One region of the Yersinia sp. 2541 StPb PI genome, then DNA from elsewhere that is predicted to be linked to it. Evidence: predicted binding sites of a transcription regulator. Region 1 holds the regulator's gene; each other region holds the start of a gene.

Region 1 (4,294 bases):
GCCAGTTGGTTGATATCAGGCTCAGGCGTCAGCAGCAAGCGCAAAATCTTCTGATATGCCTCTAGCGCCTGATGGGCATTCTTACGCAGTAAACCGCTCTGCCACTGAGGCCACAGCCATAGGGCGCTGGCAAAGGCCAATGCGCAGCCAATTAAGGTATCTAGCAATCGCGGAACCAAGAAGTCAGCGCCTTCTCCGGTCAATAATTGCAAGATATAGACTGCGGTTATGGTTCTGCCAACAACAGATAGCCCGTAGTTTTTACGTTGAACCAGATAAGCGGCAAGGGTAATGAGCAGCATAATGCCAAGGGTGGCACCCTCTGGCATTGGCAGATGCAATAGACCAGCGGCCAATATCAGCCCAATCAAGGTGCCGAGTGCACGGTGATGGATTCGTACCTTGGTGGCGTTATAACCGTTCTGCGTTACCAGCATCACAGTAAGCAAAATCCAATAAGGTTTGGGTAGATGAATTAAGTTACCGATATAGCTACCTGCTGCCAGTGTTACGCCCAGACGAGCCGCTTCCCGCAGTGCACCTGATTTGAACGACAGATAGCTGATCAACGCCGGCCAGAAAGGTTGTGGTTGTTGGCTGGACATCAGGTCACGGTCATACAGTGGTCGCCGGTCACTCAATAGCTGGGTCACGTGGCTGATATGGTAGTAGTAGAATTGTGCGACCGGGTTGTCTGGGTGTGCCTGTGCGATGCTTGCCAGTTCTGTCAGACCATCATCGGCAGTGAAATGCTCATCAGCATGGTGGTGATAGAGAATGTCGTTGGCGATGCTGCGCATTTGAGCTGAGATTTTCTGGCAATTACGGCGTATCACGCTATCAATCTGTGTCTGCTCCATTAACTCTTGTGCTTTTTCTGGCTGAATCAGGGCCGCAGTAATGTGCTCTTGCAAATCGAGAGCCATTTGGAACAATCCCAACAACCGTTTCTGTTCTTTCTTCGTGGTGTTATGAATCAGATTAAATTGCTGATAAAGCTGATTAATCTTGTCCATAATCGCCTGTTGTCTGTCCAGCAGCGGCGGTATCGATTTTTCCGGCTCAAGGTGCTGAGCAAACAGGCTGTATTTGGTGTCACAATAATCGGCTAGTAAGCGATAAAGCTGACTCAAAGGTTCGCGAATCGGTTGATCCTTGCAGAGTCGGAACCATAACCCGTTAAACACCCCATACCACAGTGTCCCTACGGCACACAGCAACGGGGCTTGCCAGATCGGAGCGCGGCCCACCATGCTGAGGCTGAAAATAGCAGCAATCAGTGCCGCGGGTAACAAATGGCCATTCAATTGGCTAATCGCCCCACTCACTCCTAGAACTAATGCCAGGCTGAGCATGACAGCAGGCAACGGAATACCCCATAGCAGCAGTTGCTGGGTTAGGAAGCTACTCACAGTAAACAGCGCGCCGCCGACCAGCAGACGCCGGAAAAAATGTTGGTGTGGTGTATCCAGTGAGGCAATGTTGCAACAGGCGGGTATCAGAGAAAACATCAAGCCCAGCCGAAGTTCGCCGAGAGCGAACCCTAATGCTGCAGGCAGGCAGAGCACTAATGTTTGGCGTAGTGCGTAATTAACTTCAGGATGATAAATAAGCCGTTGCCATTTCATAAAGGCCCCAGAAATTTATTGATCACAAAAGATTAAAAAACTGATGCCGACAGTATCGGCACCAGTTTAGGGGGAATTAACGGGTGCCGTAGACGACAATCGTTTTACCGTGTGCGGAGATCAGGTTTTGATCTTCCAGCATTTTTAGTATCCGCCCCACGGTTTCGCGGGAGCAGCCAACTATCTGACCAATTTCCTGGCGGGTAATTTTAATCTGCATCCCATCTGGGTGGGTCATGGCATCAGGTTGTTTTGCCAGATTAAGCAGCGTTTGTGCAATACGCCCAGTCACATCAAGGAAAGCAAGGTTGCCCACTTTCTCAGATGTAATCTGTAAGCGACTCGCCATCTGTGAAGATAGGCGCATTAAAATATCTGGATTGACCTGAATCAGCTGACGGAATTTTTTGTAAGAAATTTCAGCCACTTCACAGGCGGTTTTTGCTCTAACCCAGGCGCTACGTTCTTGGCCTTCTTCAAATAATCCAAGTTCGCCGATGAAATCTCCCTGATTAAGATAGGAGAGAATCATCTCTTTACCTTCCTCATCTTTGATAAGCACCGCAACGGAGCCTTTCACGATGTAGTAAAGCGTTTCGGCCTTTTCACCTTGGTGAATCAGCGTACTCTTCGATGGATATTTGTGGATATGGCAATGAGACAGGAACCATTCGAGAGTCGGGTCTGTTTGTGGCTTGCCGAGAACCATTCGCTGTTATCCTCTGTTGTTATCGCTGCCTAACATAACAGGGCTCAGAGTTCCCTGTACGGCGTGCTTATAAAATACACTTTCTCGTAGCATATTAATTTGCTCAACTGCCGAAAGGTATAGCCAAGATACGTACCGGGTAGAAACCCTCCACTGAGTATTGAGAAGCTACCCTATTTAATTCTAGAAACAACACTTTCGGTTCTGTTTGTAGCACAGGATGAAGCCAGTGTCTTGTGTTGTATCGCTTCAGCATGATGAACATCGGGTTACATTGCCAGTTTGTAAATGAAAGGGTAGTCTGGATCAGAAAATTTAACCGGGAGCAAGAGTTATGCAGGCACGTGTAAAGTGGGTTGAGGGGCTGACATTTTTGGGTGAATCGGCATCAGGTCATCAGGTGTTGATGGACGGTAATGCTGGAGACAAAGCACCGAGTCCGATGGAAATGTTGTTAATGTCAGCAGGCGGTTGTAGCGCGATTGATGTGGTCTCTATTTTACAAAAAGGCCGCAATGATGTGCGTGATTGCGAAGTGACATTAACCTCGCAGCGTCGCGAAGAGGCACCGCGTCTATTTACGCAAATCAACCTGCATTTTATTGTCAGCGGCAAAGGTCTGACCGACAAAATTGTGGAACGAGCCGTTGAGCTGTCAGCAGAAAAGTATTGCTCCGTCTCACTGATGTTGGGTAAAGCGGCGACGATTACCCACAGTTTTGAGATCCGTGACATCGCCTAAGCAAACCCTTCGTACTTGAAGCTGCAGGGTTGTTAGCTGCGTTCGCTCACCCGAATCACTTACTTATGTAAGCTCATCGGGATGAGTTCGTTTGCCGCCTACCTGCAGCTCCAATTACTTTGGGTTGGGATAGAGTCAAATTATTTTTCTCTCTCTCCAGCCATTGCTATACTGCGGCTTCAAGAATGAAGGAGATTAACCGATTTTCTCCCCTTCCAGCAACTGCTGCACTAGCGGCGCCATAATCAGCTCCATTGCCAGCCCCATTTTTCCGCCGGGTACCACCAATGTATTGATATTAGAGATAAATGATCCTTGCAACATCGCTAGTAAGTAAGGGAAATCAATTTGATCCAAACCCCGGAAATGAATAACCACAAAGCTTTCATCCAGTGACGGAATCGCTTTGGCAGCAAACGGATTTGATGTGTCAACGGTTGGCACGCGCTGGAAGTTGATATGAGTGCGTGAGAACTGCGGCGTAATGTAGTTGATATAATCATCCATGGAGCGCACTACGGAATCCATCACCGCTTCACGCGAATGGCCGCGTTCGCCGGTATCGCGTACTAATTTCTGAATCCACTCCAGATTGACGATAGGTACCACGCCCACCAACAGATCGACGTGTTTCGCCACATCATGATGTTCAGTCACCACGCCGCCATGCAGCCCTTCATAAAACAGCACGTCGGTGGGTTGTGGTAATGCTTCCCACGGGGTAAACGTGCCGGGAATTTGGTTGTATGGCACCGCTTCATCATAGGTATGTAAATACTTACGTGAACAGCCAGTGCCGTGTTCACCGTATTCCGACACACTTTGCTCCAACTGGCCAAAGTCATTGGCTTCGGGGCCAAAATAGCTGATATGTCGGCCTTGATCTCGTGCTTTACGGATGGCTGCATCCATCTCAGGGCGGGTATAGCGATGGAAACTGTCACCTTCAATTTGCGCTGCGCGAATATTCAATTGCTGAAAGATCTTACGGAACGCCAGGCTAGTGGTGGTTGTCCCTGCGCCACTTGAGCCGGTAACGGCTATAACCGGATGTTTAGTCGACATATTAGCTGTAACTCCATGGGGGTTAGATCTTCAGTGACTGGGCTGCAATCGCCTGTTTTTTTATCGTTGATGATTATTTTTAGGGCAAAGTGGCGGGCTTGTCACCCTGTTTCAGCCAATGTCTTCGTAACAGCGAGAGGACTATTGCTG
Region 2 (4,294 bases), 2.9 Mb from region 1:
GAAATGAACCCTCATTTGGCACTGAAATCCATTGATGGTCAGTTAGATGACCAACAACTCGCGGCAACCATTGCTGAACATCAGTTGGTGTTGGATTGTACCGATAATGTCACCAGCCGCGAGCAACTCAATCGACTGTGTCATGCACAACGTAAACCATTGGTTTCAGGTGCAGCAATTCGCATGGAGGGGCAAATTAGTGTTTTCACTTATCAGCCAAACCAACCCTGCTATCGCTGCCTCAGTCGGTTATTCGGTGACAATGCACTGACCTGTGTTGAAGCCGGGGTAATGTCGCCCTTGGTGGGGATTATTGGTAATTTACAAGCGATGGAAACCATAAAGCTGTTAGCTGATTATGGTCAGGTGATATCTGGGCGCATATTGATGTATGACGCCGCAACGGCAGAGTTTCGGACCATGAAGCTAGCCAAAGATGCCCACTGTGAAGTCTGTGGCAAAGATTAGCCGCCTATTTAGCGCAAAAAAAAAGCTGATGCAATGCATCAGCTCTCTTATCAACACACCATCAACTAATCAGGACTGAATACCCTGGCTACGCAGATAGTCTTCGTAGTTACCGGTAAAGTCGATCAGCTTGCCTGGTGTCATTTCAATCACTCGGGTCGCCAAAGAACTAACGAACTCACGGTCATGGGAAACGAAGATTAGCGTGCCTTCGTACATTTCTAATGCCATGTTCAGCGCTTCAATCGATTCCATATCCAAATGGTTGGTTGGCTCATCCATTACCATGATGTTAGGGCGCTGCATCATCAGCTTACCAAACAACATCCGCCCTTTCTCACCACCAGACAAGACCTGTACTTTCTTCTTAATATCGTCCTGGCTAAACAGTAAACGGCCCAGCACACTGCGCACAGCCTGCTCGTCGTCTTTTTCCTGTTTCCACTGACTCATCCAGTCAAATACCGTCAGATCGATTTCAAAATCGCTGGCATGATCCTGTGCATAGTAACCAATCTTACTGTTTTCAGACCATTTTACGGTGCCAGAATCCGGCTCATAATCCCCTACCAAGGTTTTCAGCAAAGTCGATTTACCGATACCGTTTGGCCCGAGGATAGCCACTTTTTCACCCACTTCCAGGCGCAAATCCAGTTTTTTAAACAGCGGGCCGTCATCAAAACCTTTGGTCAACAGTTCAACTTCCAGCGCATTACGGAACAGTTTTTTATCCTGATCAAAGCGGATAAACGGGTTCTGGCGGCTAGATGCTTTCACTTCATCAAGCTGAATTTTATCAATCTGACGGGCGCGAGACGTCGCCTGTTTGGATTTAGAGGCGTTGGCACTAAAGCGGCTAACGAAAGATTGCAGCTCAGAGATCTGGGCCTTTTTCTTGGCGTTATCTGACAACAGACGATCACGAGCTTGCGTCGCCGCCGTCATGTATTCGTCATAGTTACCCGGATAAACACGCAGTTCGCCATAATCCAGATCCGCCATGTGGGTACACACCATGTTCAGGAAGTGACGGTCATGGGAAATAATAATCATGGTGCTGCTACGTTCGTTCAGTACTTGTTCCAACCAGCGGATAGTATCAATATCCAGGTTGTTGGTCGGTTCGTCGAGGAGCAAAATTTCCGGGTCTGAGAACAGGGCTTGCGCCAGCAATACACGCAATTTAAAGCCAGGAGCGATTTCGCTCATCAAGCCATAATGTTGTTCAACCGGAATACCTACACCAAGCAATAATTCACCGGCACGGGCTTCTGCGCTGTAACCATCCATTTCACCATAGGCAACTTCCAGATCAGCCACTTTATAGCCGTCTGCTTCGCTCATTTCAGCCATAGCGTAGATGCGGTCGCGCTCTTCTTTTACTTCCCACAGCTCGCCGTGACCCATAATAACGGTGTCCAGCACTGTGTTGTTTTCAAAGGCGAATTGGTCCTGACGTAACTTACCCAGACGCTCATTCGGGTCAAGGAATACGTTACCGCCGCTAGGAACTAAATCACCGCCAAGGATTTTCATGAAGGTGGATTTACCACAGCCATTAGCGCCGATCAGACCATAGCGATTACCGCCACCGAATTTTACTGAAATGTTTTCAAACAGCGGCTTGCTGCCGAATTGCATGGTGATATTGTTAGTACTTAGCACAGAGCTCGCTCTCGATTGGATTACTGAATAGGGATATTCAAGAATTATAGAAAATGTGATTCGGCGCGCATTATGCCACAAGATGGCAAGAGTATCGCCTCCAGTTTTGCACGAAATCTCAGCAAGCGCTTAAATCTGACGCTAAGTGGCTGCGGCAATAAAAGCTTGATGCCACTAAAAGGGGCTATTAGCCCCTTAAATAAATACCCTAAACCCTAGGTTATTCGTGCTGTTACTCATCAATACATTGCAATGCGCTGTATTTATCCAGCAGGAATGGCCGCAGATAGCCAACTGTGTTAGACATCGGTAGCACCTCTTCGCTGAGATGGATATTCAGGATATCGCTGAGATAACTACGCCGTTTTTGTATTCTTTGCCAAACATCAGGGTACTGTGTAGCGAGCGCATTACGTAAATGCTGATCAGCCAGTGCAATACACTCCTCAGCACTCACTCCGGCATAACCTTTTACCGAAGGAATGATATCGATTTGGAATATCATCCCACTGCGAATTATCTCTTCAGAATCGCTATAAATGGGAGAGCACAACCACTCTTCATCAGCAACTAAATGGCCGGGATTTAGCGACCAATGGTATTGTGATTTAGGGAAAACCGTTTCCACTAATGCGTACATCTCTTTCCCTGGCATACCAATACGAATATTTTCCAGCCAAGCGACGACTGTTGTGTAATAAGGTAGCGCAACCTTATCAAGATAATCTCTTTCCGCGTGCGGTAGTTCATCTGCATGATGAACCGCATAGCCGGTTCTACTGCTCAAACCGCCTTTAAACCCAGTGGTCAACGATATTTTATCGCCGAGTTGTACCGCTTTATCACTGGGATATAAATTTGCCTGTTCAAATCTGGCGCCAGTCGCAGCAATTATCACAACAGTGTTTGGTTGGCCTTCATCTGCCAGATAACTGCCCAGTTGCTTTTCTGTTATGCCGATATCAACCGCCGCCAATGCATTAAGAATACAATTCGACGCCAAATTAGCGCCATATTCATAGTGCGCCAATTCATTAGCATTATTGGTCACTCTAGCTGCAATATCACTGCCAATAAATAGACTGGTAGCGTTAATAATCGTTGCTACCGGTGAAGCAGACTTTTTAATCGCATCCAAAATAAAATGCGGAATATCAAATAGCTGACTGTTATCGTCCAGCTTACTGGTAAACAGTTTCCATCCTGCAACCCCAATCTTTTTAGCCTGCTGAATCCCGGTTGCTGCCAATAATTCAGTAAGCGTTTTACTGTTGTCCATTGGTTGATTTGGCAATGAAAAATAGGGGACATGAATCACGGTATTTCTGACTCGGGCATGGTGAGATAGCTTTAAATTCTCGTTACCTAATAATAAATAGACCTCACCTGACACATGCAACACCATAGCCGCTTCTTCAAAACGGGGAATAAACCCCGCCAGATATTCAAAGTTACCCCCATGCTCTTTGTCCGCATACACCAATAAATAATCGATAGCGGCACGGCGCATATTACTAATAACTTTAGCTTTGCGATATTCGATGGTTTCATCATTAATGGCTACCTTAGTAACAGCATCAAACCTTGGCGGCGTATCAATAGCGTTAAGTTTTATCTGACGCTTAATAATCATCTTGTTCATAAGAATCATTACCTTGGTTAATTTATTTACACGCCGCCATACCCGCTATTGATGTTGATGCTATAACCACTTTGCATCGCGGGTAAAGGAGATCGTTAGCCACCGATGAGGGCCGGACTCGCCAATTTCTTTGGCTATTTCATCGCGTAATTTGTCAAAATAACTGACACCATTCGTCTCCATCTCTGGTGGAATAACCACATGAATCTCGATAAACAACCCCCGCCCCATGCGGGTGGCATAGTGGGAGTAATCAATAAATTTATATTTTGCCATTAACTTATCCATTAAGCTCTCAATGGCATTATCCAGATTGTCTGGCGTCATTTGTAATACTTCACGAACTGCCGAAATGACTGTTTTTATTGGCACAGGTATTAAGACCAAGGTTAACAAGGCCAATACAGCGGGGTCGGTATAAACAATCAAATGCGCATAGCGGGTACCTTCCATACACCATGAAAGCAAGAAGGCTACTAATAACGCAGAACTGATGCAGGCCGACATTAACCAGCTTTT
Region 3 (4,294 bases), 1.5 Mb from region 1:
TGCAAGAGCCTTCTACCATTTTAATGCCACCGAATGGGATCAGTGCACGTTTCAATGGTTTTTCAGTCTGCAAGCCAACGATGGTTTCCAGATCTTTATTAATATAGCCAGCATCATGAGATGTGATGGTTGCAGCTACGTCGGTATCGAAATCAACTGGCGCATGGGTGCGGTTTTCCAGTTTGATGCCTTCCATAACCTGCGCCCACAGTTTGTCGGTCGCATCGGTAGGGCCGGCAAGGAAGGACTCATCGCCTTCATAAGGGGTATAGTTCTTCTGGATGAAGTCACGAACGTTTACACCGTTCTGCCAGTCACCCTTGGTAAAACCTTGCCATGCTTTGGCCAATTTTTCATTAAGTTCGGTCATAATGCATCTACCTTTTAATGTTAATTTCTTCGAAAACCAGACGTAGCGGCCACATATTAATGTTGCTGGTCACCGCGCAGATAAATTACCCAATAAGTCAACCCAACCAATAATCCGCCACCAATGATGTTACCGATAGTGACTGGGATCAGGTTATCAATAATAAAGTTACTTACGGTTAAGTGAGCAAATTGCTCAGGTGTTGATCCTATGGATTGCCAAAATTCAGGTGAAGCAAAATTTTTAATCACAATACCCATAGGAATCATAAACATATTTGCGATGCTATGCTCAAAGCCGCTGGCAACAAACATCCCCACCGGTAAGATCATCGCGAACATTTTATCCATTATGGTACGGCCGGAGTAACTCATCCATACCGCCAGACAGACCATCAGGTTAGCTAAAATACCCAAACACACCGCTTCAATAAAAGTATGGTGCAATTTATGGTCGGCTGTTTGCAAAACATTCAGACCCCATTGACCATTTGCCACAGTATGTTGGCCTGCGAACCAAATAAGACACACAAAGAATAGTGCACCGAACAGATTCCCAATATAGACATTAACCCAGTTACATGCCAGTTGACGCCATGTGATACGGCCGCTGGCTTTAGCGACAGTTGTGAGTACGGTCGATGTGAAAAGATCACCCCCACACACCACCACTAACATTAGCCCCAGGGAGAAACAAATACCACCAACCAACTTGGCAAAGCCGAAAGGCACGCCAGCAGTACCGGTAGTCGCTGTAATATAAAAAACAAACGCAATTGAAATAAACACACCAGCAGTAATCGCTAAATAAAAGGTTTTTAGCGGATGCTTGGTGGCTTTATAGACACCGGCATCTTCGGCTACTTTAGCCATTGCCGCAGGTAATAATGCATCGAAGGGGTTGTCAGCTTTCACACTAACTCTCTCTTAAGGGTTAATAAAGCACAACGAGATACTAGCAAAGCAGTATAGCGTGAAAATTGATATGGATCATATTGCGCGGGTTTAGTTAGCTGTGAAACACCATAAAACATAGGGGTAATGCGATTAACTTATTGATTATTAATTGAAAAAAATATTTTAAGATTTGCAAATAATTTTGATTGGACTGTTTTAAAGCCGTTGAGAAGGTTAACTAAAAGGGGTATTTGTAGTTATTTTTATTATTATCAGTCATTAAAAATTAACTATTCATTCACCTATTTATCTATTTTATCTGGTCGCTAAATAATGTTTGTCTAAAGGTGCTATTACGGCGTCAGAAAATAACGTTTTTTTATGACAAAAACAATTGTTGAGCGCGGCGATTTGTATTTATTTTCGTCAGGATTAATTGCAGTACTAAATTAAACGGCGCTGCCAAAAGACAACGCCGTGGGTCGTTTTCTGCTGATTAGCATTTAGCTATTTGCTGGCAGAAAATGTTTACTCGCTTTTAGCCCAATAGCGGCGTTTGGCAGTTTGCAACTTCTCATAAGCACCTAGTAGTGCCTGATGAGCTGGTAAGGCTTTTAGATCCTCATCAACACTGAACAGGCCATTGAAGCGCGCCTCACCCACCAAGGCTGCTGAGGCTGCATCTACCGCCTCCTGACCATACATTTTCACAAAGGCAGTGTAATATTGTGCCGCTTCACGATCCGGCTCCTGAGTCAGTAACAATAGGGTTTGCAGGCAACGGTAATAGTTCGCTTGTTTTGCCGTAAAGACTGAAGAGTTAAAATCTTGCGTCCATTCAACCCAAATCAGTGCTTGCTCCAAATCACCGCCAGCCAATGCCAACATGGATTTCAGCTCACCGACACGCAGGGTATACCAGCCGTTATCTTTACCCGAGGCGATACCCAGCAATTCACGTACGCGGGCGAAATCATCCAACCCTTCATCATCCAACTGCTGAATGAGCGCCAGATATTCCCCAGGTTGCCAGTCACTGCCGGGCAGGGCCAGCAAGCTGTCTCGCAGATGCACACCCATGGTGTTGTTCGCCATCAGCAAATCTTCGGCAGGATAGATATCAGACCAGCCTGGTACCAAAATCCGGCAGGCATAGACACTTAAATGCTCATAATCAGCGATATACACTTCGGCGTTTTCTTGCTTGAAGATAGCCATCAGGGTAGCGAATTCTTCTTCTGTGCTGCCTTTAAAGCTCCAGTCCACAAATGGATAGTCGGCCTTGTCTTTGAACATATCCCAACTGATCAAGCCACTTGAATCGATAAAGTGGGTTTCCAGATTGGTGTGCTCTGCCACCTCTTCGTCATCGAAGGTCGGCGCGGTAAAGACGTCCAGGTCTTTCAGGCTACGGCCCTGCAATAGCTCAGTCACGGTGCGTTCCAGCGCGACACCAAAGTCAGGATGTGCACCGAATGAGGCAAAACAGGTGCCATTTGACGGGTTAAACAGTACTACGCAAATAACCGGATAAGCGCCACCTAGAGAGGCATCGTAAGAGAGAATTGGGAAACCTTCTTCTTCCAGCTTGGCAATGGCTTCTACCACACCTGGATAGCGGTTTAACACCGCAGCAGGGATCTCCGGCAAGCTGATAGATTCTGCGATAATACGGTTTTTAACTTTACGTTCAAAGACTTCGGACAGGGCTTGTACCCGAGCTTCATTGGCAGTATTGCCCGCAGACATGCCGTTTGAGACATACAGATTGCCGATAATATTCATTGGAATATAGACGGTTTCTAAATCTGACTGGCGGGTAAAGGGCAATGAACAGATCCCGCGTTTGGCGTTACCTGATTGCAAATCCACCAGGTCACTGGCGACCAATTCCTGCTCTGGATCGTAAAACGCCAGCAGGCGCTCATCGAGAATGCCTTCTGGCAGCAAGTTATCTGCTGGGATCGGGAACCACTTCTCGTTGGGATAATGAACGAAATCACCTTCGGCAATGGCTTTGCCCAGATAGAAGTCAGCGAAGAAATAGTTGGTGGATAAGCGTTCGAAATATTCACCTAAAGCCGAAGCTAGTGCCGCTTTCTTGCTGGCACCTTTGCCGTTGGTAAAGCACAACGGGCAATCACGGTCGCGGATATGTACCGACCAAACGTGAGGAACCGGGTTAAGCCAAGAGGCTTCTTCAATATTAAAACCGAGGTCACTCAGCTTTTGCTGAAAGCGAGAGATTGAGTCTTCCAGCGCGGCGTCTTTGCCGAGAATAAAGGTTTGGGTCATTGTCGTCACTTTTTGGCGGTACTAAAAACGCGCAATCATACGGGGTTTTAGTTAATAGCTCCATGTATTCCTAAAGCGCAGCAAATGTCACAGTTTCAGTATGGATATTCCGCATAATTCACTAGCTTATAAATAACGGAGTCATAATGTGAAATCTATAAAGCTAACTGTTTTAGCCGGAATCTTAGCAGGGATCAGCGGTTCGGCCTTTGCTCTACCCAATATCACCCTATTGGCAACCGGGGGAACTATCGCCGGTGGCGGAGATTCAGCCACTAAATCTAACTATAAAGCCGGTAAATTGGGGGTTGATGCCCTGGTAAACGCGGTGCCGGAAATGAAAAAAATCGCCAATATTCAGGGCGAGCAAGTGGTTAATATCGGTTCTCAAGATATGAATGACGAGGTCTGGCTGAAGTTGGCGAAAAAAATTAATGCCGATTGCGCCAAAACAGACGGATTCGTGATTACGCATGGCACTGACACTCTGGAAGAAACTGCCTATTTTCTTGATTTAACGGTGAATTGCGATAAACCCGTGGTGATGGTTGGGGCGATGCGCCCGGCAACTGCCCTGGGTGCAGATGGTCCGCTGAATCTCTATAATGCAGTGGTCGTCGCCAGTGACGCCAATTCAGCTAAACGTGGTGTGCTGGTAGCGATGAATGACCAAGTGCTAAGTGGCCGTGATGTGATGAAAACCAATACCACCTCGGTGCAGACATTCCAGTCA

The links. The regulator CRP, encoded in region 1, controls carbon source genes, mostly activating them, when cyclic AMP is high. The targets are predictions, from matches to a motif close to ATGTGANNNNNNTCACAT.
Positions count from the first base shown of each region.
Region 2: the regulator CRP is predicted to act here: its motif matches at 2,187-2,204, upstream of V1953_RS14150 (ABC-F family ATPase).
Region 3: the regulator CRP is predicted to act here: its motif matches at 1,348-1,365, upstream of focA (formate transporter FocA).

Region 1 is NZ_JAZGQB010000001.1:279,527-283,820, forward strand. Features, by position in the region: gene V1953_RS01090 (YccS/YhfK family putative transporter) at 1-1,628, opposite strand, end outside; gene crp (cAMP-activated global transcriptional regulator CRP) at 1,705-2,337, opposite strand; gene V1953_RS01100 (OsmC family protein) at 2,672-3,079, shown strand; gene V1953_RS01105 (phosphoribulokinase) at 3,275-4,144, opposite strand; gene V1953_RS01110 (YheU family protein) at 4,286-4,294, opposite strand, start outside.
Region 2 is NZ_JAZGQB010000001.1:3,139,849-3,144,142, forward strand. Features, by position in the region: gene moeB (molybdopterin-synthase adenylyltransferase MoeB) at 1-468, shown strand, start outside; gene V1953_RS14150 (ABC-F family ATPase) at 538-2,133, opposite strand; gene V1953_RS14155 (M24 family metallopeptidase) at 2,366-3,775, opposite strand; gene V1953_RS14160 (cation diffusion facilitator family transporter) at 3,836-4,294, opposite strand, start outside.
Region 3 is NZ_JAZGQB010000001.1:1,744,781-1,749,074, forward strand. Features, by position in the region: gene pflB (formate C-acetyltransferase) at 1-370, opposite strand, end outside; gene focA (formate transporter FocA) at 427-1,284, opposite strand; gene ycaO (30S ribosomal protein S12 methylthiotransferase accessory factor YcaO) at 1,795-3,561, opposite strand; gene ansB (L-asparaginase 2) at 3,710-4,294, shown strand, end outside.